Regions from separate parts of the Limnohabitans sp. 2KL-27 genome, predicted to be linked through region 3. Evidence: predicted binding sites of a transcription regulator. Region 3 holds the regulator's gene; each other region holds the start of a gene.
What was found. Region 3 encodes sigma-54, which starts transcription at its own class of promoters, with help from an activator protein. Its sites were predicted from a motif close to TGGCANGNAANCTGCTTT; they were not measured.
Positions count from the first base shown of each region.

Region 1: the regulator sigma-54 is predicted to act here: its motif matches at 4,052-4,069, upstream of ureA (urease subunit gamma).
Region 2: the regulator sigma-54 is predicted to act here: its motif matches at 4,058-4,075, upstream of LHAB_RS04975 (TorF family putative porin).

Region 1 covers NZ_CXOP01000001.1:115,708-123,033, reverse strand. Annotated here, with positions in the region: gene ureG (urease accessory protein UreG) at 1-88, opposite strand, end outside; gene LHAB_RS00570 (urease accessory protein UreF) at 85-774, opposite strand; gene ureE (urease accessory protein UreE) at 764-1,441, opposite strand; gene ureC (urease subunit alpha) at 1,441-3,183, opposite strand; gene LHAB_RS00555 (urease subunit beta) at 3,185-3,514, opposite strand; gene LHAB_RS14565 (hypothetical protein) at 3,522-3,686, opposite strand; gene ureA (urease subunit gamma) at 3,706-4,008, opposite strand; gene urtA (urea ABC transporter substrate-binding protein) at 4,226-5,503, shown strand; gene urtB (urea ABC transporter permease subunit UrtB) at 5,577-7,160, shown strand; gene urtC (urea ABC transporter permease subunit UrtC) at 7,175-7,326, shown strand, end outside.
Region 2 covers NZ_CXOP01000002.1:494,454-501,779, reverse strand. Annotated here, with positions in the region: gene glcE (glycolate oxidase subunit GlcE) at 1-104, opposite strand, end outside; gene LHAB_RS04990 (SMP-30/gluconolactonase/LRE family protein) at 182-1,156, opposite strand; gene LHAB_RS04985 (ammonium transporter) at 1,346-2,881, opposite strand; gene glnK (P-II family nitrogen regulator) at 2,904-3,242, opposite strand; gene LHAB_RS04975 (TorF family putative porin) at 3,271-4,020, opposite strand; gene LHAB_RS04970 (YifB family Mg chelatase-like AAA ATPase) at 4,219-5,751, shown strand; gene LHAB_RS04965 (SDR family NAD(P)-dependent oxidoreductase) at 5,799-6,569, opposite strand; gene LHAB_RS04960 (Bug family tripartite tricarboxylate transporter substrate binding protein) at 6,573-7,326, opposite strand, start outside.
Region 3 covers NZ_CXOP01000002.1:30,982-38,307, forward strand. Annotated here, with positions in the region: gene argS (arginine--tRNA ligase) at 1-1,572, shown strand, start outside; gene LHAB_RS02780 (SPOR domain-containing protein) at 1,584-2,234, shown strand; gene LHAB_RS02785 (thiol:disulfide interchange protein DsbA/DsbL) at 2,265-2,939, shown strand; gene lptA (lipopolysaccharide transport periplasmic protein LptA) at 3,092-3,721, shown strand; gene lptB (LPS export ABC transporter ATP-binding protein) at 3,718-4,476, shown strand; gene LHAB_RS02800 (RNA polymerase factor sigma-54) at 4,514-6,055, shown strand; gene LHAB_RS02805 (THUMP domain-containing class I SAM-dependent RNA methyltransferase) at 6,066-7,326, shown strand, end outside.

The sequences.
Region 1 (7,326 bases), on a different contig from region 3:
CCACGGGCCCGCCGATGCCCACGCGCAAGGGTGGGAGTTTTTGGGTGCGGTTGGGGATGTGGTGCAGGGCAGAAAAAGAGGTGCTCATGATCGGAAGATGCGGGAGTATTGGGTTTCGTGGCGGGATGACAAGATGGCCAGCATGGGACTGAAGGCTTGTCGGTCGATGTCGGACAAATTCATGGCGGTTTGCACTGCCAGAGGGATTTCGCGGGCCAGTCGTGCCAACATGCGCTGTCCGGCACTTTGCCCCAAGGGCACGGCTTTGAGGGCAGCTTGGGTCATGTTCTCGGCCCAACCGAAAGCGCAGGCTTGCAAGGCGTGATCTGGCGGCGCGTGTGCCAGCGACAAGGCCAGCGCAATGACCAAGGGATAGGTCGGGGGCAACAGCGCGCAGCATTGCAACTGGGCCTCGCTGGCTTGCTGGAGGTTGCGCAGCCAGTCGAGCAGGGAGCGGCCCATTTGCTCGGATTGCAAGCGCATCTCGGCGGTTTCTCGGGTGGTCGTGACCCAGTCGTTCAGCGCTTGCAGACGCTGGGTGTCCATGCATTGCCAAGCCGCAATGGCCTGAGCCATGACGGCCATGTCCCCGCGTGACTGAGTCAGGTGCAGTTGGTCCACCACCCAATCGGTGGCGCTGGCTTCGTTGTGCACCAGGCCTTGCTCGATGGCCGCTTCCAGTCCTTCTGAATAGGAGAAACCACCAATCGGCAGCGCTGGCGATGCGAGCCAGATCAGTTGCAGCAGACCCGATGCGGCAGTCTCAGTGCTCATGACCGCAACCGGGGCCGTGTATGTGGGGTTGCGCAGAAGCGGAGCGGATCGGGATGGCGATGCGCTTGCCTGCCATCGGCTTTGCTGCTGGTGCTGCATGTTCGTGCTGGCCATCCGGTCCATGCACATGGGGTTCGGCGTGGGGGGCGTGCGTGTGACCTGCAGGCCCCTGTTCATGGCTGTGTCCATGGGTGTGTCCGGCATGGCCGCCGTGGTCACCATACGCGCCACTTTCGGGCTCGAAGGGCTCTGCCACTTCCACCACCGTCATGTGCATGGCGCGCAGCATGTCGGCCAGCACATGGTCGGGCTCGATCTTCAGGTGGTCGGTTTGGAGCTCGATGGGCACATGGCGGTTGCCCAGATGGTAGGCGGCGCGGGTCAGGTCAAAGGGCGAGCCGTGTTCGGTGCAAGCGGTGATGCGCAGCACGGTTTGTGGCGCGGCTTGCACCCGCACAAGCGAGCCGTCTTCGGCCACCAGCACATCGCCGCCGCGCACCACTGTCCCGCGAGGTAAAAACACGCCCAGGGCTCGGCCTGTGCTGTCGGTCGCGTCAAAGCGGCTCTTTTGGCGGGTGTCCCAGTCCAGGGTGATGGTGCTGGCGCGTTGGACAAGCACGCGGGCCAGGCCGCGTCCTTGCGGCATGAGTTTGGAGCAGTGGAGCATCAGAACAAAAAGTAGCGTTGCGTCATGGGCAGGCTGCTGGCTGGTTCGCACACCAGCAGCTGGCCGTCGGCGCGCACCGCGTAGGTTTGTGCATCGACTTCCATGCGGGGCGCGTAGTCATTGTGAATCATGTCGCGCTTGCCCACTTGGCGGATGTTCTTCACGGCGGACAGGGTTTTTTGCAGGCCATAACGCGCACCAATGCCCGCTTGCAATCCGGCTTGCGACACAAAGGTCAGCGAGCCGCGCGACAGCGCTCCGCCAAAGCTGCCAAACATGGGGCGGTAGTGCACCGGTTGAGGGGTGGGGATGGACGCGTTCGGGTCCCCCATGGCGGCCAGTGCGATGAAGCCGCCCTTCATGACGATGGCGGGCTTGACGCCAAAGAAGGCCGGCTTCCAGATCACCAGATCGGCCCACTTGCCCACGTCGATGCTGCCCACTTCGTGGCTGATGCCGTGTGCGATGGCCGGGTTGATGGTGTATTTGGCGATGTAGCGTTTGACGCGGGCGTTGTCGTGGCGGTCGGTGTCGCCGGGCAGGCTACCGCGCTGCTGCTTCATTTTGTGCGCGGTTTGCCAAGTGCGGATGATCACTTCGCCCACCCGGCCCATGGCCTGGCTGTCGCTGCTCATCATGCTGATGGCGCCCAGGTCGTGCAGGATGTCCTCGGCCGCAATGGTTTCCTTGCGGATGCGGCTCTCGGCAAAGGCCAGGTCTTCGGCAATGGCCGGGTCCAGGTGGTGGCAGACCATCAGCATGTCCACATGCTCGTCGAGCGTGTTGATGGTGTAAGGGCGCGTGGGGTTGGTCGACGATGGCAACACATTGGCTTCGCCCACCACCTTCAAGATGTCGGGTGCATGCCCGCCGCCCGCGCCTTCGGTGTGGAAGGTGTGGATGGTGCGGCCCTTGAAGGCGGCCACGGTGTCTTCCACAAAGCCCGACTCGTTGAGCGTGTCGGTGTGGATCGCCACTTGCGTGTCGGTTTCTTCGGCCACGTTCAGGCAGTTGTCGATGGCCGCGGGTGTGGTGCCCCAGTCCTCGTGCAGCTTCATGCCGATCGCGCCCGCGCTGATCTGCTCGTGCAAGGAGGCCGGCAGGCTGGCGTTGCCTTTGCCCAGAAAGCCCAGGTTCATCGGGAAAGCGTCTGCCGCCTGCATCATGCGCTCGATGTTCCAAGGGCCGGGCGTGCAGGTGGTGGCGAAGGTGCCGGTGGCCGGGCCTGTGCCGCCGCCCAGCATGGTGGTCACGCCGCTGGCCAGCGCCTCGTCGATCTGTTGGGGCGCGATGAAGTGGATGTGCGAGTCGATGCCGCCTGCCGTGACGATCAGGCCTTCGCAACTGATGATCTCGGTGCCGGGCCCAATCACGATGTCTACCCCAGGCTGCGTATCGGGGTTGCCCGCTTTGCCAATCGCCGCGATGCGGTTGCCGCGCAGACCGATGTCGGCTTTGACGATGCCCCAGTGGTCGATGATGAGGGCGTTGGTCAGCACGCAGTCCATCGCGCCAGGCGCTTCCGGGCCCGAGCCGTAGGCGACGTTTGTTCGCTGTGATTGCGCCATGCCATCGCGGATGGTTTTGCCACCGCCGAATTTGACCTCTTCACCGTAGCCGCCAGCTTGCAGCGTGAAGTCTTTCTCCACTTCGATCAGCAGGCCTGTGTCGGCCAGGCGCACCCGGTCGCCCACGGTGGGGCCAAAGGTCTCGGCATAAGCGCGTTTGTCCATGTGGGCCATGTCATCCCCCTTTCGATGGGCTGGCGTCGAGTGGGCCTTGGGTGAGCCCCCGAAAGCCGAACACCAGGCGCTCACCTGCGTAGTCCACCAGCTCCACCGTGCGTTGCTGGCCTGGCTCAAAGCGCACCGCCATGCCCGAGGCGATGTTCAGGCGCATGCCGCGTGCGGCCACGCGGTCAAAGCTCAGGCCCGCATTGGTCTCGGCAAAGTGGTAGTGCGAGCCCACCTGAATGGGGCGGTCGCTGGCGTTTTGCACCACCAACGTGCAGGTGCGCCGGCCCACGTTCAGGGCGTGCTGGCCGGGGTCAATCAACAATTCACCGGGGATCATGCGGGCCTCACTTTTTGCCGAAGTAAACGGCCAAGGCCACCAAGGCGGCTGCGATCACAAAACCGAGCGCGTCGGTGGCATGCCAATGGGTGCTGTGGCCCAAGCCGTGACCCTCGTGTGCCACGGCGACAGTGGCCATGGCGGATGTGAGCATGCAGGCGATTGTTCTCATGAGGTTCTCCGGATTGGGGTCAGACGATGGGTTGGTGCACGGTCACCAATTTGGTGCCGTCTGGAAAGGTGGCTTCTATCTGGATGTCGGGGATCATGTCGGCGATCCCCTCCATCACGTCGGCGCGCGTCAAAACGGTGCGGCCTTCGCTCATGAGTTGGGCCACCGTCTTGCCGTCGCGTGCGCCCTCCATCACGGCCGCGCTGATCAGTGCGATGGCTTCGGGGTAATTGAGCTTGAGACCTCGGGCCTTGCGGCGCTCGGCCAAAAGGCCGGCTGTGAAGATCAGCAGCTTGTCTTTTTCGCGGGGGGTGAGTTCCATATTGGTGCGTGGTGAAGGGTTTGGTGCATCGAATGGGTCAATACAAGCAAAGAGTGTGCCCTATATAGGGAGCCGGCGAACACCATGGGGAACCCATGCCAACACTTGGTGCATCGGGCCTGGTTTTGGGCTGGCACGGTGATTGCAAGCGTTGGTGCAGCGCAGCAAATCTGCCTGTGCTTGAACAACTTACTTTCCAGATTGGAGTGATCTCATGATGAACCGCCGTGGCAACCTCAAAGCCCTTGCGTCCGCCGCCGCCCTTGTGGCTGGCAGCCTGAGCTTTGCAACCCAAGCCCAAGCGCAAGCGGGCAACACCATCAAAGTCGGCGTGCTGCACAGCTTGTCAGGCACCATGGCGATTTCCGAGACGGTGCTCAAAGACACGGTGCTCATGGCCATCGATGAGATCAACGCCAAGGGCGGTGTGCTGGGCAAAAAACTCGAGCCCGTGATCGTGGACCCGGCCTCCAACTGGCCTTTGTTCGCCGAGAAAACCAAACAACTGTTGGGCCAGGACAAAGTTTCGGTCATCTTCGGCTGCTGGACTTCGGTGTCGCGTAAATCGGTGCTGCCGGTGGTCGAAGAAATGAATGGCTTGCTGTTTTACCCAGTGCAGTACGAAGGTGAAGAACTGAGCAAAAACGTGTTCTACACCGGTGCGGCGCCCAACCAGCAAGCGATTCCTGCGGTGGACTACCTGATGAGCAAAGAAGGCGGCGGGGCCAAGCGTTGGGTCTTGCTGGGCACCGATTACGTGTACCCCCGCACCACCAACAAAATCTTGAGGGCTTACCTCAAAAGCAAAGGCGTGGCTGACAAAGACATCGATGAAAAATACACGCCGTTTGGTCACAGCGATTATCAAACCATCGTGGCCGATGTGAAGAAATTCTCTGCCGGTGGCAAGACCGCGGTGGTGTCGACCATCAACGGCGACTCCAACGTGCCGTTCTACAAGGAACTGGGCAACGCGGGCCTCAAAGCCAAAGACGTTCCCGTGGTGGCCTTCTCGGTGGGTGAAGAAGAGTTGCGCGGCGTGGACACCAAGCCTTTGGTGGGCCACTTGGCCGCATGGAACTACTTCATGAGCATCAAGAACCCGGCCAACGACGAGTTCACCAAGAAGTGGGCGGCTTATGCCAAGGCCAAAAACATTGCAGGCCACAAAGACAAGCCACTCACCAACGATCCGATGGAAGCGACGTACATCGGCATCAACATGTGGAAGCAGGCGGTTGAAAAAGCCAAGACCACCGACACCGACAAAGTGATCGCAGCGATGGCAGGTCAGACCTTCAAGGCGCCCAGCGGCATCACCAGCAAGATGGATGAGAAAAATCACCACCTGCACAAGTCGGTGTTCATTGGCGAGATCAAGGCCGACGGCCAGTTCAATGTGGTGTGGAAGACGCCTGGCCCGGTCAAAGCCAAGCCATGGAGTCCTTACATCCCCGGCAACGACAAAAAGCCTGACGAACCTGCCAAGAAGTGATCCTTCGATTGCGTCCATGAAAGAAAAGGGGAGGGCGCAGCCCCTCCCCTTTTGATTTGAAGAGATGAACACGATGAACAGATGGATCATGAAAGGCGCGTGGATAGCGAGCGTGCTGTGCGGCATGGCCACGGCACACGCTTTGACGGTGGACGATGCCCGTGGCATTGCGGTGGGCGACAGCGATGCGCGGGTCGCGGCTTTGAACAAAGCCGTGGCGCAAGGTGATGAAAAAACCGCGGCCTATTTACAGGCCTTGGCCGACGATGTCGTCAAAATCTCCAACGCTCAGGTTCTGGTGGTGCGCAATGGTCAGGGCACAGATCCCGTCACAGGGCAAACCGTGCCTGTGCCGCCAGATGCCGAAGAGGTGATGCTGAACAACCGCCTGCGGGGCGAGATCGACACGGCCCTGGCCGCTCTCAAGTTGTTCAGTGCGGATGTGAAGGTGCGCAGACAAGCTGCACTCTCGCTGCTCAAAGAGCCCGATGCCAGCCGCGCCCCCTTGCTGGAAAAAGCCTTGGCCGCTGAAAAAGATGCCGCTGTGCAAAGCCTGGTGCGCCAAGCCCGCGCAGCCGCTCTCCTGAGCAGCGAAGCACCCAATGACCGCTTGCTGGCCGCCCGCGAATTGGCTGGCAGCCAACAACCCGAAACCTTGCTCTTGCTCAACCAACAACTGGCCCAAGAGCAGGAGCCTTCGGTCAAGCAACAAATTCAAAACTCCTTGGCCGCCGTGCAGGGCAGCTTGCGCTGGGGTGAGCGCTTGGGCACCTTGTTCACCGGGGCCAGCTTGGGCTCGATCTTGCTGCTGGTGGCCCTGGGTCTGGCCATCACCTATGGCCTGATGGGCGTCATCAACATGGCGCACGGCGAGTTGATGATGATTGGCGCTTACGCCACATTTGTGGTGCAAGCCCTGTTTCGTGAGCACTGGCCACAGGCGTTTGATGCCTACCTTGTGGTGGCCATTCCAATCGCTTTCCTCACTTCGGCGCTGGTCGGTGCAGTCATGGAGCGCACCGTGATCCAGCACCTGTATGGCAGACCGCTCGAAACCTTGCTGGCCACTTGGGGCATCAGTTTGGTGCTGATGCAAGGGGTGCGCAGCCTTTTTGGCGCGCAAAACGTGGGTGTGGAAAACCCGTCGTGGATGAGCGGATCGCTGCAGTTGATGCCCAATTTGCAGCTGCCCTGGAACCGCGTGCTGATCATCGCATTTGCGGCCGCTGTGCTGATCGGCGTGGCACTTTTGATCAGCAAAACCCGGTTGGGTTTGTTCGTGCGCGGCGTCACGCAAAACCGCCCCATGGCCTCGTGCATGGGCGTCAACACCGCCCGCATCGACACCTATGCATTTGCATTGGGATCGGGCATCGCAGGACTGGCCGGTTGCGCACTGAGCCAAGTGGGCAATGTGGGCCCTGACTTGGGCCAGAGCTACATCGTGGATTCGTTCATGGTGGTGGTTTTGGGTGGCGTGGGGCAACTGGCGGGCACGGTGTACGCCGCTTTGGGCCTGGGCTTGGCCAACAAGCTGCTCGAAGGCTGGACCGGTGCGGTGCTGGCCAAAATTGCGGTGCTGGTGTTCATCATCGTCTTCATCCAGAAGCGCCCGCAAGGCATCTTCGCGATGAAGGGTCGCAGCGCCGAGGCGTGAACTGGAGCAGGAACATGAACGCATTCGAATTCCCCACACCCGCGCCTGTGCTCGGACGCAAAGCCTGGATTGTCTTTGGGCTGGCGTTGATCGTGGTGGGCATGGTGGCCCCGGTGCTCAACCTGCTGGTGCCCGAGGGCAGCCCCTTGCACCTGAGCGACTTTGC
Region 2 (7,326 bases), 460 kb from region 3:
TGGCCCCAAAAATCTTTGCTGCCGCCGCCGCGCAAACGCAGCATACGGCCATCCGCACCCGCCTGGCGCACGGCATCGGTGAGGGAATTGAGTTGAGCTTCCATGGGCAAGGATGGTAACGCCCACGCTTTGACGCGTGCGTGAATTTTTTGAACGGGCAGGTTGTGGGAAATTGCGCGGCTCAGCCCCGATAGGCATTCACCCCCACCCCCGCCACTTCCACCCGCATCGCCCACACGCCCCCCGAACCGGGGTACTGCGCCAGCTCTTGCTCACTGCGGCCATGCCGGGCGGTAGTGATGAATAAAGTTTTCAAGTCCGCGCCGCCAAAGCAGGGCATGGTGGGGCACAGCGCCGGAGTGGGCACTTCGGCCAGCACCTGCCCTTTGGGTGAAATGCGCAGCAGGCGCCCGCCTTCGTATTGGGCGGACCAGTAGCAGCCCTCGGCGTCCACCGCTGCGCCGTCGGGCCGGCCGCCGTAGGGCGCGGCACTGCCCCAGGCCCAGCCTGCGGGTTTGGGGTTGGCTTGGTAGAACACGCGAGCGTGGGTGAGTTGGCCGCTGGCGGCGTCAAAGTCAAAAGCGCGCACCTGGTGTGCGGCGGTGTCGGCCCAGTAGGCGGTGCGGCCGTCGGGTGACCAGGCCAGGCCATTGGCGGTCACCACGCCATCATGGGCCCCGTCTTTCGTGCCGCCCACCATGGCGTGCAAGCCTTGGCCGTCCAGCATGTACAGCGCGCCCAGTGCATGGTCTTTGGGCTCGCACAGGCTGCCCGCCCAAAAGCGGCCTTGGGCGTCGCACTTGCCGTCGTTGAAGCGTTGTTTGGCGGTGTCGTAGGGCGCTGCCGCCAGCAACTGCAAGGGACCGCCCCACTCGCGGGCCAGATAGATGCCATCGCGCAAGGCCATGACCAGACCGCCGCCTTGCTCATCCCCTTGCACAGGCGCAATGCAGCCAGGCTCTTGCGTCAACGGCCAGTACTCGACCGGGCCTTGGGCTTGCAAGCCATCCACGGCCACCCGGGCGATGCGCCGCCCGGGAATGTCGACCCAATACAGGCGCCGCTCCTGCGGATGCCAAAAAGGCGACTCGCCCAGACCGTCAGGCTCTTTGGTGAGGGCGGTCCAGTGGGGTGTCGACAAAGCAGGTGGATTCATGAAAACCATTGTGCCCGAGCACCCAGCGCCCCGGTGGGATCCAACCAGGAACGTACCTCGATCAATCCCCTCCAATTGCGAACCCCCCAATGAAACAGCCCGCAGAACCGAAGCGCTGCGGGCTGGAGTCAAGTTGAACAAGGGGTGGCTTGCGCCACCGCTTGCCATTGGGCTTGCGGTGTCCGGCTTTTAGCCGTGGTAGGCCGACTCGCCGTGTGAGGAAATGTCCAGACCTTCGCGCTCTTCTTCTTCCGTGACGCGCAGACCAATGGTCAGGTCCACGATCTTGAAGGCGACGAGAGAGACCACACCCGACCAGACAATGGTCAGCAGCACGGCTTTGGTTTGGATCCACACTTGCGAAGCGATGGAGTAAGCGTCGGGTGCCACCATGGCCACGGTGACCCAGTCACCCACAGCGCTGGGGCCACCCAGGGCGGGGGAGTTGAACACACCGGTCAACAAGGCGCCGACGATACCGCCCACACCGTGCACACCGAACACGTCCAAAGAGTCGTCTGCACCCAGCATCTTCTTCAGACCGTTCACACCCCACAGGCAAGCAAAGCCTGCCACGATGCCGATCACCAGACCACCACCGATGCCCACGTTGCCTGCGGCTGGCGTGATGGCGACCAGGCCGGCCACCGCACCCGAAGCGGCGCCCAGCATGGAGGCTTTGCCGCGCATCAGGGCTTCACCCACGCACCAGGCCAGCACCGCACCAGCTGTCGCGACCAGGGTGTTGATGAAGGCCAGGGCTGCAAAACCGTTGGCTTCCAGAGCCGAGCCGGCGTTGAAACCGAACCAACCCACCCACAGCAAGGACGCACCCACCATGGTCAAAGTCAGGCTGTGGGGGGCCATGGCTTCACGGCCATAACCCACGCGCTTGCCCACCATGAAGGCACCCACCAGACCGGCCACAGCAGCGTTGATGTGCACCACAGTACCGCCTGCGAAGTCCAATGCACCCCACTGCCAGATCAGACCGGCTTTGCTGGTCATTTCGTCGGCCACTTCCTTGGCGGTGTAGGCGTCAGGGCCCATCCAGAACCAGACCATGTGCGCGACTGGCAGGTAGCTGAAAGTGAACCACAGCACCATGAAGGCAAGCACAGCAGAGAACTTGATGCGCTCAGCGAATGCACCCACGATCAGGGCACAGGTGATGCCTGCGAACGTGGCCTGGAAGGCTGCAAAGGTGATTTCAGGAATGACCACGCCCTTGCTGAAGGTGGCCGCGTTGGCAAAAGTGCCCGCGGCGTTGTCCCAGATGCCTTTCATGAACAGGCGGTCAAAACCACCGATGAAAGCATTGCCTTCGGTGAACGCCAGGCTGTAGCCATAGATGAACCACAACACCGTGATCATGGAGAAGGTGACCACGACTTGCATCAGCACAGACAGCATGTTTTTGCTGCGCACCAAGCCGCCGTAGAACAGGGCCAGGCCCGGAATGACCATCAGGATTACCAAGATGGTGGAGACCATCATCCAGGCAATGTCACCCTTGTTGGGCACGGGCGCTGGCGTGGCTTCGGCCGCAGCGGGCGTTGCAGCAGCAGGGGCTGCAGGTGCCGGTGCTGCATCGACCGGTTTGGCCTCTGCGGCAGGGGCCGTCACGGCAGCGGGGGCGGTTTGAGCTTGGGCAACGGACGCCGCAGCGAACACACCCAAACCCAGACTCAGGCCCAAGGCCAAGGTAGCGAGTAATTTTTTCATTTTTGGCTCTCTTTCTGGTCCATCAAAGGGCTTCAGCGCCGGTTTCACCGGTGCGGATGCGAACCACTTGTTCGAGGTCGTACACAAAGATCTTGCCGTCGCCAATCTTGCCGGTGCGGGCACCGGCTTCGATGGCTTCGATCACGCGCTCGACGAGTTCGTCGGACACAGCGGCTTCGATCTTCACTTTGGGCAAAAAGTCGACCACGTATTCCGCACCGCGGTACAGCTCGGTGTGGCCTTTTTGACGACCGAAGCCTTTGACTTCGGTCACGGTGATGCCCTGCACGCCGATGCCCGAAAGTGCTTCACGCACCTCGTCCAGCTTGAAGGGTTTGATGATGGCGGTCACCAGTTTCATGATGGCTCCTTGTGTGAGTGTTCGGGGATCAGAAGGCGTATTTCAGGCCGACGACCAGCGCATCTTTGCCGTTGTATTTGCCAGCCAACGTGTAAGGTCCTGTGTCGGCATTGGTGCTCACGGCCATCGCAGAAGCGCTCAAACCATTACCCAAATCTTTACCCAAAGTGAGTGAGTAGTCGTTGTACGTGGCCAAGGGTGTGTTGTTGATCATCTGACGACCCACGTGTGGCGTCAGCGTAAAACCGTTGCCCAGATCGAACGTGGCGCTCAAATCGAGGTAGTAACTGTTTTTGCTGTTGACGTTGCCAAATGTGTTGGTCAAGGCGTGCGAGTACTTGGCTGTGAACACGTTGTAGGTCACTGCGCCATACACCTCTGTGGTGTTGGCATTTGCATAATTCGCCACCGCACCCAGCGTGTTGCCAAAGTACTGGTAACGCAAAACACCCACGTCATAAGACACATCGCCTGCAGCGCCTTTGAAGCCACCATACAGGTCCACTTCGGTCGTCCCTTTGCTGGCGCCGGAATCCTTGATCCACTTGATGGTCGAACCCCAAGCACCCACATAAAAACCGCTCTTGTCTGCGTAATCCACACCACCTTGCAAGGCGGGCTGCAGACGCGACTGAGAAATGCCGCGGTAACGGTAATCGGTGGTCACGCCGACGTTGAACGACACGCTGCTCGCAGGGGCTGCTGCTTGGGCTTGGGCCAAGCCGCTCACGGAGCCCAATGCCAGGGCGATCAGGGAAGGAACGAGGATTTTTTTCATGGGGAACTCCAAAAAAGTGAAGAAAGGACAAGCACCACATGCAGATAGCGTGCCAACCTTGTTCTTACCCCCTCACCAAGGGCAATTACCAGTGCGTTCTCACTCTGTGCATGATTGAATGGCATTCAAACAAGTTCGGTGCGCTCGGTCTGCGTGCACGGACACACACCATGCACCAGCATGGGGCAGGGAGAGGGTATGAGTCTCAGTTTGGTGCACAGCCGTGCCTTGGTCGGGCTGCAGGCGCCCGCAGTCACCGTTGAGGTGCATTTGGCCAATGGCTTGCCCAGCTTCACCTTGGTGGGCTTGGCCGATGTCGAGGTCAAGGAAGCCCGCGAGCGCGTGCGATCGGCCTTGCAAAACAGCGGACTGGACTTTCCGCACAACAAACGCATCACCGTCAACCTGGCCCCGGCGGACCTGCCCAAAGACTCCGGACGACTGGACTTGCCGATCGCGCTGGGCATCTTGGCCGCCAGCGGGCAGATCGATGCCAGCCAGCTCGGTGGCTACGAATTCGCGGGCGAGTTGTCGCTGTCGGGCGAGTTGCGCGCGGTTCGCGGCGCACTGGCCATGAGCCTGGCGCTGCGCCAACAGCAAGTGCGCACCCGGCTGGTGTTGCCGCCAGGCAGCGCCGAAGAAGCCGCCCTCGCGCCCGACGCCGAAGTCTTTCGTGCCCGGCATTTGCTCGATGTGGTGCAACAATTTCTGCCCCCCTCGAACGAGCCTCCGCCAGAGCCAGGCGAGGGCTGGGCACGCATGGCCGCTTCCACCCCCCACCTGCCGCCGAGCTATGCCAATCTGGCCGATGTGAAAGGCCAAGCGGGCGTCAAACGCGTGCTGGAGATCGCCGCCGCAGGCGGCCATTCGCTGCTCATGGTCGGCCCGCCAGGCTCGGGCAAATCCATGCTGGCGCAGCGTTTTGCGGGCTTGCTGCCGCCCATGTCCATTGAGGATGCGCTGGAGTCGGCGGCGGTGGCCAGTCTGGCTGGGCGCTTCGACCTGGCCCGCTGGGCGCAACGCCCTACCGCCCAGCCCCACCACTCGGCCAGTGCGGTGGCTTTGGTCGGTGGCGGCTCGCCGCCCCGGCCAGGCGAAATTTCATTGGCGCACCATGGGGTGCTGTTTCTGGACGAACTGCCCGAATTCCCCCGCGCCGCTTTGGAGGCCCTGCGCGAGCCACTGGAAACCGGCACCATCACCATCGCCCGGGCAGCTCGGCGAGCCGAGTTTCCAGCACGCTTTCAGCTGATCGCCGCCATGAACCCCTGCCCCTGCGGCTACCTGGGCAGCGCCACACGAACCTGCCGCTGCTCTCCCGACCAGGTCAGCCGCTACCAAGGCAAGCTCAGCGGCCCGCTGCTCGACCGGATCGATTTGCACATCGAAGTGCCCAGCCTGGCCGCGCAAGACCTGCTGAACGCGCCGCCCGGAGAAAGCACAGAGACCATTGCTGCCAGAAGTCTGGTCGCCCGTGAACGGGCTTTGGCCCGTCAGGGCTGCACCAACGCGGCGCTGCAAGGTCAGGCCATCGACACCCATTCTCGTCTGGGCGACAGCGCCACCACCTTGCTGCAAAAAGCCGCCGCCAAGCTGGGCTGGAGCGGGCGCAGCGTACACCGCAGCCTGAAAGTGGCCCGCACCATCGCCGATCTGGCAGGCAGCGACACCATCGCTTCGGTGCATGTGGCCGAGGGCCTGCAGTACCGGCGGGTGCTGCAAGGGCAGTGAGAGGGGCCTGCGCTGAAGGCGCCTGAGGGCGCCACCCGACAACCGCCTCAAACCAAGGACAAGCCCCCGTCCATCATCAGGGTGTGGCCCGTGACCAGACCCGAGGCGGACGAAGCCAAAAACATCACCGCGTGCACGATGTCTTCTTCGGTGCCGGTGCGCTTGAGCGGAATGCTTTGCGTCTTGGTGCGCACGTAATCCGGGTTCGCAAACAAGTCCTGCGTCATGCCCGAGGGAATCGCTGTGGGGGCCACCGCATTCACACGCACCCATGGAGCCCACTCCACCGCCAGCACCTTGGTCATGTGCGAGACGGCCGCTTTCTGAATGCCGTAGGGCGTGCCCTTGCCCGATACCACCACCCCGTTGACGCTGCCGATGTTCACGATCGCACCCCCCCGGCTGCGCATGGGCTCGCCAAAGACCTGGCAGCTGCGGTAAACCCCATTCAGATTCACATCGGTCAGGGTCATCCAGGTCTCTTCGTCACAGCCCGCAAAGTCCGAGCGAATCTGCAGGCCGTGCGCATTCACCAGCACATCCAGGCCCGCCGTCTGCGCCAATTCGGCTTGCACCGCCTGCAATGAAGCGCGGTCACGCACATCGGCCACGCGGTGAGTGATGCGCGGATCGTGTTCATCCGCCGCTATCGGGGACCGGTCCACGCACCAGACCTGCGCTCCCAAAGAGGCAAACCCCCGGCTGATGGCCGCGCCCAAGGTGCCGCGTCCACCGGTCACCAGCACCTGCGTGCCCACCAGATCGCGGTAGGGAAACGCGTAATCACCCGAAGGCGCAAAGTTGCCCAAAGCCGCCATGACTCAGTCCACGGTGGCGCCAGAGATCTTCACACCCTCGGCCCACAACTCGATCTGGCGACCCACAAACTGTCGGAACTCATCGGGTTTGTTGCCCACCACGGTGCTGCCCAACTCGTTCATCTTTTGTACCACATCGGGCTGCTTGAGCGCATCGGACAGGTCCTGGGCCAGTTTGTCCAGCACCGGCTTGGGCGTGCCCTTGGGCGCAAAAAAGCCTGCCCAAGGCGCAGCATTGAAATTGGCAAAGCCTTGCTCGGCCACCGTTTTGTATTCAGGCGCACCGGGGGCGCGCTGGGGGGTGGTGATCGCGATCATCTTGAGCTTGCCGGCCTTCAGGTGCTGCTGCACCGCTGGCAATCCCGTCACACCCACCATCAAGGTGCCCCCCAGCAAGTCGGTGATCATGGGCGTGCTGCCCCGGTAAGGAATATGGGTCAGCTGCACATTGGCCTTGGATTTCAAAATCTCCATGCCCAGGTGCGAGGCGGTGCCATTGCCGTCCGAGCCATAAGAGAGTTTGCCCGGCTCTTTTTTCAGCAGGGCGATCAACTCGGCCAGGTTGTTGGCGGGCACCTGCGGGTTCACCACGATCGCGTTCGGGTAGATCGTGGCCTGCGTCAGCGGCTCGAAATCATTGAGCGGGTGGTAGGGCATCTTCTTGTACAAAGAGATGTTGATCGAATGCGAGCCGGTCACGCCCAGCACGATGTTGTGGCCATCTGGTGCCGACTTGGCCACCAGGTCCGAGCCCACG
Region 3 (7,326 bases):
GACCTGGCTTGCACCGCCGCGATGCAACTGGCCAAAGCCCTCAAGCAAAACCCCCGCCAGCTGGGCGAAGCCTTGCGCGCAGCCTTGTTGTCCACCCCCGCTTTCGAGCGCTGGGTCGATGCCATCGAGCTGGCCGGCCCAGGCTTCATCAACATCCGTCTCAAAAACGCCGCCAAGCAGGCCGTGGTGCACGAGGTGCTGCAAGCGGCGCAATGCTTTGGCGAGCAAGCGGCCCAACCCGGCAAAGTGCTGGTCGAGTTCGTGTCGGCCAACCCAACGGGCCCGCTGCACGTGGGCCATGGCCGCCAAGCGGCTTTGGGCGACGCCATCTGCAACCTGCTGGCCACGCAAGGCCAGCAGGTCTACCGCGAGTTTTATTACAACGATGCGGGCGTGCAGATTGGCACCCTGGCCAACTCCACCCAGCTGCGTGCCAAAGGCTTCAAGCCGGGCGATGCCGAATGGCCCGAGGCCGCGTACAACGGCGACTACATCCAGGACATCGCCAACGACTTTCTGGCCCAAAAGACGGTCAAGTCGGATGACCGCGAGTTCACTGCCAGTGGCGATGTGAATGACCTGGACGGCATGCGCCAATTTGCCGTGGCCTACCTTCGCCACGAACAGGACCTGGACCTCAAGGCCTTTGACGTGCGCTTTGACAACTACTACCTGGAGTCGAGCCTGTACACCAGCGGCAAGGTCGATGCGGCGGTGCAAAAGCTCAAAGACGCGGGCAAGACCTATGAGCAAGACGGCGCGCTGTGGCTCCAATCCACCGATTACGGCGACGACAAAGACCGCGTCATGCGCAAGGGCGACGGCACCTACACTTACTTTGTGCCCGACGTGGCGTACCACATCAGCAAGTGGGAGCGTGGCTTCACGCGCGTGGTGAACATCCAGGGCACCGACCACCACGGCACCATCGCCCGCGTGCGCGCAGGTTTGCAAGCGGCCAATGTCGGCATCCCCGAGGGCTACCCCGACTACGTGTTGCACACCATGGTGCGCGTGATGCGTGGCGGCGAGGAGGTCAAGATCTCCAAGCGGGCAGGAAGCTACGTCACGCTGCGCGACCTGATCGAATGGACCAGCAAGGACGCGGTGCGTTTCTTCTTGCTGTCGCGCAAGCCCGACACCGAATACATCTTCGACATCGACCTGGCCCTGGCGCAAAACAACGACAACCCGGTGTATTACGTGCAATACGCCCATGCCCGCATTTGCTCGGTGCTGGCCGCATGGAAAGACAAGTATGGGGGTGATGTGACTTCGCTGGCCCAAGCCGATCTGTCGCCGCTGCAAAGCCCGCAAGCCCACGCGCTGATGCTGGCCCTGGCCAAATACCCTGAGATGCTGACGTCTGCCGCCACCGACTTTGCGCCGCACGACGTGACGTTTTACCTGCGCGACCTGGCGTCGCTCTACCACAGCTACTACGACGCCGAGCGCATTTTGGTGGACGACGAAGCGGTCAAAAAGGCGCGTTTGGCGCTGGTCGCGGCCACCGCACAGGTGCTGCGCAACGGCCTTCATGTGTTGGGCGTGTCAGCCCCACAAAAAATGTAAAGGGACGGCTCATGCAACTCCACAGCCAACGCGGCGGTACTTTTTTGGGTTTCATCATTGGCTTGGTGCTGGGTCTGGGCGTGGCCTTGGCCGTGGCCATTTATGTGACCAAGGTGCCCACGCCGTTCTCCAACAAGAACCAGCCCCGCACCAACGACCAGGACGCGCAAGAAACCGAAAAAAACAAGGACTGGAACCCGAACAGCGTGTTCCAACCCAAACCACCGGCTGAGGCCCCGGCCGCACCCGCAGCACCCGCACCCGACGCAGGCACCGACAAAACCGCCCCAGGTCTGGTGGGCAAAACCGCCCCCGAAGCGCCCAAAGCCGAACTACTTCCGGCCGTCACCGCCGATCCGTTGGGCGATTTGGCCAAGACCAAATCAGGGCTGAGCACCCCCGCTGCGCCAGCCAACGCCGCCGACCCCTTTGACTATGTGATCCAGGTGGGCGCCTACCGGACCAGCAACGATGCCGACGCCCAAAAAGCCAAACTGGCCTTAATGGGGCTGGATGCCAAGGTTTCTGAGCGGGATCAAGCCGGACGCACCGTGTATCGCGTACGCTTGGGGCCCTTTGCAGACAAAGCCGCCGCAGAACGCATCCGCAGCCGCCTTGAAGGCAGCGGCATTGACAACACCTTGGTTCGAGTTCAACGCTGAACCCGAACCCCCCTCATTTGGAGCACGACCATGAAACGCCGCCTCTTCTCTTCCGCTTTGCTCACTGCCAGCGCTTGGCTGAGCACCCCTTTGGCCTGGGCCCAAGCGGCCCTGTTCAAGTCCGGCAAAGACTTTTTGACACTGGAGCGCCCCGTGGCCACTGAGGCCGGTGCAGGCAAAATCGAAGTCATCGAATTTTTCTGGTACAGCTGCCCGCATTGCAATGCTTTTGAGCCCAGCTTTGCCCAATGGGCCAAAAACGCACCGAAAGACGTGCTGGTGCGCAGGATTCCCGTGTCTTTCCGCGACGACTTTGCCCCCCAGCAACGTCTGTTTTTCACGATCGAAGCCATGAACCTGATGGAAACGCTGCACCCCAAGGTGTTTGCCGCCATCCATGTCGAGAAGTTGATGCTCAACACCGATGCCAGCGTTTTGGCCTGGGCCGAAAAGCAGGGCGTGGACAAAGCGAAATTCAACGAGGTCTACAAATCCTTTGGTGTGGCCGCCAAGCAAAAGCGGGCGGTGCAACTGCAAAACGACTTCAAGGTGGAAGGGGTGCCCTCACTGGGCGTGGCTGGGCGTTACTACATCGATGGCACGCTGGCTGGCAGCATGGACCGGGCTTTGAAAGTCGCTGAATCCCTGATCGCCCAGTCGCGCAGCGGCTCCGGCAACACAGCCGCCGCCAAAAAACAAAGCTGAGACCTCCACCCCAACAGGGGTCGGCTTTGGAGCCAACCCGCCAGACCCAGGTCTGTGCGGGTTTTTTTACGCCACAAGCCGCCCGCCGATGCCGATACAGCCTGGCTTGCGCCTACAATCAAAATCTGTTCTCAGCAAGATTCATGCCCTCAATGAAAACCCTTCGCGTCATTGGCCTCCTCGCCTCAGGGTTGAGCTTGTTCAGCATGCCTGCCTGGGCCGAGAAAGCCGACAGGGACAAACCCATGCGCATTGAGGCCGATGCCATGCGCCATGACGAGAACAAATTGCTCACCATCTTCACGGGTCAGGTGGTGGCCCTCAAAGGCACCATGGTGCTGCGCGGTGCACGCATGGAAGTGCAGCAAGACAAAGAAGGCCAACAAATCGCCCACGTCTGGGCTGCCCCCAATGAGCGGGTGTTCTTTCGGCAAAAGCGTGAAGGCGTGGACGAATTCACCGAAGGTGAGGGCGAAATGGCCATCTACGACAGCCAAGCCGACGTCGTGACCTTGATCCAGCGGGCCGAAGTGCGGATTTTGCGTGGCACGGTGCTGGCCGATCAGATCAACGGCCAGAAAATCGTGTTCAACAACACCACCGAGGTGATGACCGTGGACCGCCCCGCCCCGGGTGCCAAAGCCACAGACCCCCGCGACCAACGCGTGCGGGCCGTGCTCACCCCCCGAAAAACCAACCCCGCCACCACGCCAGTTGCACCCACAGCCAACATACCGGCCCTGCGGGTCAGCCCCGGCACCGGTGAGGGCAAGAAACCATGAGCGAGCCTGTGGTCACCAGCCGCCTAGAAGCCCACCACCTGCAAAAAGCCTATGGCAGCCGCAAAGTGGTGCATGACGTGTCGGTGCAAGTGGACAAGGGCGAGGTCGTTGGCCTGCTCGGCCCCAACGGCGCTGGCAAAACCACCTCGTTTTACATGATCGTGGGCTTGGTGCGGGCCGATGGCGGGCAAATCCTGATCGACGGCCAAGACGTCACCCGCATGCCCATCCACAAGCGCTCGCGCATGGGCTTGTCCTACCTGCCGCAAGAAGCGTCCATCTTCCGCAAGCTCACGGTGGCCGAGAACGTGCGTGCCATTTTGGAGCTGCAAACCAACGACCAGGGCCAAGGTTTGTCGTCAGCCGACATCGAAAAACGCCTGACCGAATTGCTGGGCGATTTGCGGGTCGACCACCTGCGCGACTCGCCTGCGGTGGCGCTGTCGGGGGGTGAACGCCGCCGGGTCGAGATTGCTCGCGCCTTGGCCACCGACCCGCGCTTCATCCTTTTGGACGAGCCATTTGCAGGCATCGACCCCATCGCCGTGATCGAGATCCAGCGCATCATCGCCTTCCTCAAGCAGCGCGGCATTGGCGTGCTCATCACCGACCACAACGTGCGCGAGACGCTGGGCATTTGCGACCACGCCTACATCATCAGCGAAGGCCGCGTGCTGGCTGAAGGTACGCCCGACGAGATCGTGACCAACGCCGATGTGCGCCGGGTGTACTTGGGCGAACACTTCAGGATGTGATGAACACCCACTCTGTTCTCGACTTGAAAGCGCAGCCATGAAGCCAGGCCTGTCGCTTCGCATGTCCCAGCACCTGGCGCTCACGCCCCAGCTGCAACAATCGATTCGCCTGCTCCAGCTGTCTACCCTGGAGCTGTCCCAAGAAGTCGACCAGATGCTGGACGACAACCCCTTTTTGGAACGTGCCGAAGAAGAATCCCCTGCCGAGGCCTTTGGCCTGGAGCAGGCCGACACCCACGTCAGCCTGGGCGACCGGGTAAGCGAAAGCGCCAGCACGTCCAGCAGCAGCGAAGACAACGCCAGCGAAACCCGCGACGAAGCCGTGACCGATGTGGCCGAAAGCTGGGACGGCGATGGCAGCGTGGACATGCGCCCCGACGACAGCGAATGGGGCGGCGACGCCACACCGCGCCAAAACAACGGCGAAGAAACCGCCGACGCCATCGATCTGGCGCGCGGCAGCGGGTCCCTGACCGACTTTTTGCACCGCCAGGCCTTGTCGCTGCGCTTGTCCGAAGTGGACCGCGCCGCCTTGCGCTTTTTGATCGAATCGCTCAACGACGACGGCTACCTGACCGACACCCTGCCCGAGCTGGCCGCAGGTCTTGCGGGCAGCGATGACTACGAGCAGCTCGACGAACTGGTGCACCGCTTCACCGTAGCGCTGGGTTTGCTGCAATCGCTCGAACCCGTGGGTGTCGGCGCACGCGACTTGGCCGAGTGCCTGCGCATCCAGATCAAGGCTTGGCTGCAAGACTCGCCCGATGACGAAGTCGCCCAGGCCGCACTGGCCATTTGCGCCCAGCCTCTCGAGATGTTGGCCAAGCGCGACTACAAGCGTTTGGCCGTGGCCTGCGGTCTGAGCGAAGCCGTGGTCAAAGTCGCCATCCCTTTCATCGCCCGACTCGAACCCAAGCCCGGCCGCCCCTTTGTGCAGGCCGAGCAAAACATCATCATTCCCGATGTGCTGGTGGTGAACACCAGCAAGACGGCCACGCCCAAATTCCGCATCCAGCTCAACCCGGACGTGATGCCCAAACTGCGCGTGCACGACATCTATGCCAACGCCCTGCGCGGCGGCAAGGGCGACAACCATGCCGGCCTGCAGCAGCGCCTGCAAGAGGCGCGCTGGTTCATCAAGAACATCCAGCAGCGCTTTGACACCATCTTGCGCGTGTCCACCGCCATCGTGGAGCGGCAAAAAAACTTCTTGACGCACGGCGAGCTGGCCATGCGCCCCTTGGTGCTGCGCGAGATCGCCGACGAGCTGGGCATGCACGAGTCCACCATCAGCCGCGTGACCACGGCCAAATACATGTCCACGCCACAAGGCACCTTTGAGCTGAAGTATTTCTTTGGCTCAGGCCTGGGCACCGACAGCGGCAGCGCTGCATCCAGCACCGCCGTGCGCGCGCTCATCAAACAGTTTGTGGCGGCCGAAAAACCCGCCAAACCGCTGTCGGACAACCAGCTGTCTGAAATGCTGAAAGAGCAAGGCATCGACTGCGCACGCCGCACCGTGGCCAAATACCGCGAAGCCCTGAAGATCGCCCCTGCGAACCTGCGCAAAACCCTTTGAGAGCATCTGAGTGAATTCATTGAACCTGTTCATGCCCTGCGCCGCGGGCGTCGAGGGCTTCCTGGCCGACGAAGTGCACGCCATCACGGGCCTCACGGGCCACGACCTGATGACCGGCCGCGGCGGCGTGATGGCACGCGCTTCCTGGCGCGATGCCATGCGCATCAACCTGCACAGCCGCCTCACCCAGCGTGTGCTGGTGCAGCTGTCGGTGACCGACTACCGCAACGAGAACGACCTGTACCACGCCGCCAGCGAAGTGGCCTGGGAAATCTGGTTCACCCCCAAGCAAACCTTCAAGATCGACATCACCGCGCAGCACAGCCCGCTGACCAGCCTGAACTTTGCGGCCCTCAAAATCAAAGACGCTGTGGCCGACCGTTTTCGCGCCAAACGCGGTGAGCGCCCCAGCGTGGACACAGCACGGCCCGATGTGCGCATCTACGCCCACCTCACACCCGAAACCCTCACGCTGTACATCGACACCTCGGGCGAGCCCCTGTTCAAGCGCGGTTGGCGCACCGACAAGGGCGATGCGCCCCTGAAGGAAACCCTGGCCGCCGCCATGATCGCGGCCAGCGGTTGGGACGCCACCGTCCCCCTTTACGACCCGTGCTGCGGCAGCGGCACCATCCCGATCGAAGCAGCGCAAATCGCCTGTGGCATCGCGCCCGGTTTGCAGCGCCGCTTTGGCTTCGAAAAACTGCTGCCCTTCCAGAACCACGTTTGGCAAGGCCTGATCGAAGAAGCCCGCGACCACGAACACGAACCCACCGCGCCGATCTTTGGCAGCGATGTGGCCTTTCGCATGGTCGACTTTGCCGAGCGCAACGCCGAACGCGCAGGCGTGTCGGGCGTGATCGAGTTCCGGGGTGGCGACGCCCTGCAACGCATGCCCCCCAGCGAGACCCCCGGCGTCATGCTGCTCAACCCGCCTTATGGCGAGCGCATTGCCGCTGCCGGTGTGGCCGGGCGCGGGCGTGACAACTTCCAGCCGGGTGCCCTTTCGGATGCTCGTGCCAGTTCCCGCGCCGCCGCCCCAAGCCACCACCGCGAAACCGCCCAGACCCAAGACGGCGACGACAGCGTCGACTTCTTTGCCCAACTGGCCAGCCACTGGAAGAAAAACTACAGCGGCTGGAGCGCCTGGATGCTCACGCCCGACCTGAAGCTGCCCAGCAAAATGCGCCTGAAAGAATCGCGCCGCGTGCCCATGTGGAACGGCCCCATCGAATGCCGCTTGTTCCGCTTTGACATGATCAAAGGCAGCT